Regions from separate parts of the Paenibacillus sp. FSL L8-0436 genome, predicted to be linked through region 2. Evidence: riboswitches for the same ligand, from Rfam matches in the RefSeq annotation. Region 2 holds a riboswitch; the other holds the start of a gene.
What was found. A riboswitch is a leader RNA that binds a small molecule or an ion and turns the genes downstream of it on or off. The one in region 2 is predicted to bind cyclic di-GMP.
Positions count from the first base shown of each region.

Region 1 (3,126 bases), 2.8 Mb from region 2:
TTAGTTTCTGCGATCATTTTTTAATGACACTCCTCTTAGTTGTTTTTTTCAATTTGCGGTTGCGGGATTCATTGGAAATAGGTTCATACCCAAGATTTACCGCTTTACTACTATCGTCAAATTGCACTGTTTTTTTGATAGTTTCTGAGAATTCATTTATGGCGTTCTGACTATTGTACGAAGCACAATATAGTCATTTGCGTCGCGTGAGATCAGTGTGTCTTTATTAAAATACACAAAATTGTCCGCACTGCGGTTTCGTTCCCCAAGCAAAAAGAGTTCCCCGTTTCGGAGGTTCACTCCGCGGGCTACCAGTTTATTGTTCATCATTTCCGAGAACACCGCATAATTGTCACCTACAAGTAATAGATCATTCCGGTCGCCAATTACCCATTCACGTTTGAGCAATACTTTAACCGGGGCTCCGGCTTTACTGCGGTCCATCGTCATATAAATGAAGTAATTTTTGGTCTTCCCGGCAGCATCCACTTCTTTGGAGTCAATCATCCAGACAATATCTTTACCATTCGAAGCTACGAGGTTGAAGGATTCATTTTCTTTCAGCTTGTAAAGCTCAGTTGTTTTTGAACTTGGCAGATCATACAGATACAACGTGCCGGTGTCCCATTTGCTATAGATGAACTTGTCATCTACAAACTGGTGGACCTGATCAAAACCGAGATCATTGATGGTCTGAGTTTCCAGTGTCGTTTTGTTAGTGAAGTAAAAATCTGAGCCACTGCTGTGTACATAATATTTGTCACCCACACCCAGTAATTCCGGAGTTTTCACTTCCAGCGGAAGCTCGCTTGTTTTTTTGGTTTTCAAATTGTACTGTACCAGCTTCTTCGGATAGATATTAATTTGTTTAGTCACTTCAATTGTGGACTCATAATAATAAACACTGTCTCCCAGGAGCTGCAAGTTCGTTTTGAACGTGTTAGTAGAAGTAACTTTCTCCGTCGTCTTCTTCTTCCAGTTATGTAGGTACAGCTGATAAGCCCCTTTGCTATCCTTCTCCAGTGAAGCGATCGTGTCACCCGTGAACTTGTAGTTGTAGTCAAGCGGCATGTTATATGCAGTTTTGACATCTGTAAAAGTGTACTTCGCAGCTGCGTGGACCGGACTGGCAATCAGGGGTCCTGCAGCCAAGACCGCAGCCAGAATAAACGCTAAGCCTGGCCTTATTTTGTGGCGAATCTTCAAAAACATGTTTTTTTATTCTCCTTTTGTTGTATTTAGACAACAAAAAACCAAACTACATGAGCGTCCCCGCTGTCATGCCGCTTTCGTGAGCGGTTTAGACCGGTGGCTTTGCGTCTTCCGCCTTTCGGCGGAGTTGCCTTTGTTCATCAGCTGGCGCTTCCGAATCACAAACATATTTTGGTATTTATTATCTATCTAAATTTATAATTCGACAAGAGTAGTCATTATCCTCCTTTTTTCTCACATTCAAATATTGTTCGCTGTACCTGTTTTGTTACGATAGTGCGTAGATCCGTTTGACCATAAAATCGAAAAAACGCTGATTCCAGTTCTCTGACAGCCTTTCGGTCAATTCTGCAATTAACGCTGCAGCGAGGTCCACCAGCTTCTGGACAACTGAAGGTAATGCATCCGGTCCAAGACCATTTAACGCTCCTGTTAACTCATCCAGTTGCTGTGGACTGAGTTTGCGATGCAGTCTCTTGATGCCGAGCTGCGCTGTAAAAGGATCTATTACATGCCGCAGAACGGTCATTAGATCTGCCGCCAGATGACTGCCGAGCCGATGTGCCCAGAGCAAATCGCCGCGAAGATACGCGGTCTCAAATTCCAGAAGGCTGAAAGTGAAACCGGAAAGGAGCCTCGTAATCTCCGCATCCGACATGGGGAAGCTCTCTGCCTTGTAATTGGCAAGACATCCCTCGGGATCATGCAGGACAAGGATTTGCTCGATTTGTTTCAGACTCTCCTCAGTCACTGTATAAAGATCGAAATGCAGACCGTCTTCAAACACGCCAACAATTTGCGGCCCTACAAAGTTAGCTTCCGACCAGAATATCAGCGGTTTATAGCTCTCCATATGGGATATTCTGCGCGCTAAAAAATCCGTCAAGCCCTCGCTGTGGACCAAACAGTACAAATCAACATCCGAGTAAACATCCTGCTCTCCTCTGGCATGTGCGCCTTTCAGAAATACTGCCCTGACTGCCGGATCACCCTTTACGGCCAAGCCTATCAGACGGATTGCTTCGTCTTGTTTCATTCTCTCTTCCCCCTGCAATGTGTAGTATGATCTGAACATAATCTTTCTTTTTTTATTAAAAGTGAGAAATATTGTGGCGCTGGTGCGTCTTATATACAAATAAATCAATTGGAGGCACTGGATGAAGGCACAGGAAAACGACGAACAAATCATTGCCGAAGTGCTGCAGGGCAACCAGGAGGCCTTTGCGGTACTCGTAGACAAATACAAGTCGAGCTTGTATGGTCTGCTGCTCGGTATGGGCGCCAGTCACCAGGATGCACAGGATTTGGCCCAGGAAACTTTTATCAAAGCATACCAGAAACTCCGCGAGCATCATGGCCAATCAAGCTTTACCGCTTGGCTGTACGCCATTGCGATCAACCACTTCAGGTCACTGAAAAGGCGGAAATCCCCAGGCCTAACAAGCAGTAACTTACTGGAGGAGAAGGATCGCGGGCCAACCCCTGAAGAGCAGTATATGCGTAAGGAAGACGAGCTTGAAATGCACCGGAAATTGTCCAAGCTTCCAGAACGATACCGGATTGTACTGCTGCTTCGCTATACCAATGAATTATCCTATGAGGAAATCTCAGCGATAACGGGAATGCCTATGCACCAGGTCAAAAATTGTCTCCACCGCGCCCGCCAAAAGCTGAAGAAACAATGGTCGAAATCCAGGGAGGGTTCCAATGAAAAAATGGGCTTACACCAATCACAATGACTTGTCCGGCACTGATAACGATCTATTGACGGATTCACAATTGTATACAAGCTCTAATCTAGCTGATGATTTCACAGAGCGCGTTATGGAACAAGTTCGCAATACAGAGATACTGCCCGCCTCCGGGCAACAATTATCCGAGATATCCGGAATGCAAAAGGGCCGCACCCTAAAA
Region 1 is NZ_CP151955.1:3,203,112-3,206,237, reverse strand. Features, by position in the region: gene NSS79_RS14670 (hypothetical protein) at 1-17, opposite strand, end outside; gene NSS79_RS14665 (hypothetical protein) at 157-1,212, opposite strand; cyclic di-GMP riboswitch class I at 1,263-1,354, opposite strand; gene NSS79_RS14660 (nucleotidyltransferase domain-containing protein) at 1,481-2,248, opposite strand; gene NSS79_RS14655 (sigma-70 family RNA polymerase sigma factor) at 2,370-2,951, shown strand; gene NSS79_RS14650 (DUF4179 domain-containing protein) at 2,920-3,126, shown strand, end outside.
Region 1: it holds a riboswitch for cyclic di-GMP, as region 2 does, so the genes downstream of both, NSS79_RS14665 (hypothetical protein) here and NSS79_RS01965 (anti-repressor SinI family protein) in region 2, are expected to answer to the same signal.

Region 2 (3,126 bases):
AAGGAAAGTTTCGAACTGCTCTACCTGAATCAGCCTTTTCAGCAATTCTTTGCGCTCTGTATTGTTTAGAGGCGCGGGGGAGCTGGTAGATTCCGCCTGGCTGTTCAGCCAGCGCAGCTCCTGCTCGTCACGCACATGCCCGAATTCATAGGCAATGGTCTGCGTGTAGGCCTGGCGCATCCGGTGAACGGCATCCCAAGCAGTATGAACGTCATTTGGGGCATTCTCCCAGATCAGCGAGGCGGGCATAGCCATTAGATCCTCGCGGGTCAGATCATAGGTTTCGTACTCCAAATATTTCGCCATCGGATTGTTTCCCCGGTCCAGCGGGTCGATATTGGCGGTCATATGGCCATGTATGCGGATATTGGCGATCAGCTTGGATGCCCTTACGGCCTTTCTAAGCCACTCAGTATCTCCTGAAACCACAGGCAGCGGTGCCTGCTCGGCATCGGGAGCCAATGGAGGGGGGCCGGAAAGGGTGAAGAGATCGCGGTAATTATGCTCTACTAAAGTTGGATCTTTTACAAATTGCTCATATTTCTCTTGGATGTAACCCAGATTGGGTCCGTAATACTTGCTCCACACAGTTTCGTTATAGGGATCTTTGGCTGCCATGAATACATCCTCCTAACGGATGAACTCCACGCGCGCCAAAATTTCGCCGGCGCCCTTGTGGAGCTTCGATGTTTGCGGTTTCATTCCTCATCTTATTGTGCAACTTTCAAGGCGGGTAATCAATTCATACTTTGGTTGAATCCGTTCGCAAAACGGTATGATTCAGTGCCTAATTCATACAGAACTATTATAAGTTTGGTTTCTTAACTATATGAAAATGATGCAGCGGTGTGATTGAAATGAACGAAATAAAAATGTTGTTTTCAGTTTTCATATATACATATATAGATAAAGAGGCTTGTTCTACAATTTTTTGGGATTATCGAGTAATTTGTACAAGCAGTTGGCAAAATAATCAATTATTTTCCGTTTCTAATTATACAATATTCCCATAAATCGACACACTTTTCGTGTAAGATATTGTATAATGTTATTGCGGATAACGGTTTCATGAATTTCTAACCAGATCCTTTCATGTAAAGGATCCAGTAAAGGGTAAACCTGCCGAAAGACAGGGGCACAAAGTCTCGGGTCTAATGTAGAAATACTACGACGGCCGGACTGCCTGGGGACGCGTAATCTTAGGAGGAGATTTCTTGGATAAGTCCAACCAGGGGAACAACGGAGAACTGCAGACAGTTGATCTGGATTTAGAATGGGTCTATTTGCTGATGTCGGCTAAGCAGGCGGGCATCAAAGCGGATGAAATCCGCCAATTTTTTAATGAGAAGACTTTGCAGGCGATGTAGCGGTTGGTTGTTAAAAGTTTTTGTACATACAGAAAGGGCACAGCGGATCTCTCCGCTGTGCCCTTTCTGTATGACCGGAAGTAGAAGAAACCTGCATGAATCAGGAATCCTTCTGCTCCAGCCGCCATTTTTGATAGTCCAAGAACTCTTTGAATTCCCGCTTGCTTATACCCGAAGCCATAGCTTCCAGTACGAGCCGGGACCATTCTCCATCCAGAGGTGACTCCTGCACATCGGAAGGCTCGCCGTAAAGCAGCGCATGAATGGACACCTGAAGTGCGTCAGCGATTTTTTCAATAAATTGAATAGAGGGGTTAGATTGTATATTTCTTTCCACATTGCTTAAGTATGATTTCGCCACATCAGCCTTATCCGCAAGCTCCGAAAGAGACAAGCCTTTTTCCAGACGGAGATGGTGGATGCGACTTCCCATATTATCTGGCACGATAAAAACGCCCCTCCGTACTTTTTGTTACAGTATAACAAATAACCGGAAGACGGACAAAGCACTATAGAATCAGTTCCGGTATGAATGATCCCCCTTTTATGTCGTTTCCACTCCACATTCCCATTATTTTTATTCCCTCTGCGGTATCATTTAGATTTTTCATACGATAACGTTCGTTAAAAAGTACGATAAGCTGAGGGAAATGAAGCTAAAAGCAGAATATTAACTATAAAACGTTCTTTATTAAGAATATTGCAACAAAATGAGATTTTTGATTTGTAGGAGTAATGGCATATACTTACGTCATGGTTCTTAATAACGAACGAATAACGTTCGTCATAAAGGCTGGGTGTTGATAGATTACCTTGTTTGCAGGAAATTGCAAGCAGCTAAAGGAGAGGCTCCTGTGAGGCTTTCACGTTCTTCCCGGAATAGGAACATCCGTCGGTATACGCTTCCCCAAATTGCAGGGATCGTAGTGATTTCGGCTTATGGCATCAGCCAAATTACAACGCCTACGTATGCATTGCTGACTAACGTCGCAGCAACTGAATCCTCCAATATCACCACAGCATTTGTGTTTCCAAGCACGGTCGATCACATTGCCAACCAAGCCAGCGAAGCGATGAAGCTTGCGGTCCAGCAGCGTGAAGCGGCGAGAGAGGTGCTAGCGGAGATAACGGATAAGAATACGGACTCGGAGACCGCAGAGGGACGTATTGGAGGTATTCAAGAGGCTGCTGCACAAACGCGTGAGGCTGCGGCCGGCGCGGCTGCTTTGTTAGCTGAGCTTCAAGGCTATCTAACACGCTCGCAATTAGAGCTGGAGCAGCAAGTCAATGAAGTGAACCAGAGACTTTCTCCATATGAGGTCGATTTTAATCAATTAACAGCCTCACAAAATAACGATATCCCGGTATTCGAACAATTGCTCAGCCAAGCCAATCTAACACTGGGCGAATTTCAGGAGATGGTTAGAAAGCTAAGCTCCATCAGAAGAGTGGACGCTTATGTGCAGGCAGCCTATCATCAGGCATCGACAGCGGCCGAACAGGCTAGGAGTTATGCGGACGAAACCTCGTTGATGCATACGGAGGCCGCTGACGTGATCCAAGGACTGAAAGAGGCTGAGAAGAAGGCGAAGCTCGAAGCGGAAGAAAAGGCGAAGCTCGAAGCTGAGAAGAAGACGAAGCTCGAAGCTGAGGAGAAAGCGAAACTCGAGGCTGAGGAGAAGACGAAGCTCGAAGCCGAGGAGAAGGCGAAACTCGAAGCCGAGGAGAAAGCGAAGCTCGAAGCCGAAGAGAAGGCGAA
Region 2 is NZ_CP151955.1:418,086-421,211, forward strand. Features, by position in the region: gene NSS79_RS01960 (2-oxoglutarate dehydrogenase E1 component) at 1-618, opposite strand, end outside; cyclic di-GMP riboswitch class I at 1,103-1,187, shown strand; gene NSS79_RS01965 (anti-repressor SinI family protein) at 1,215-1,367, shown strand; gene NSS79_RS01970 (helix-turn-helix domain-containing protein) at 1,468-1,800, opposite strand; gene NSS79_RS01975 (hypothetical protein) at 2,222-3,126, shown strand, end outside.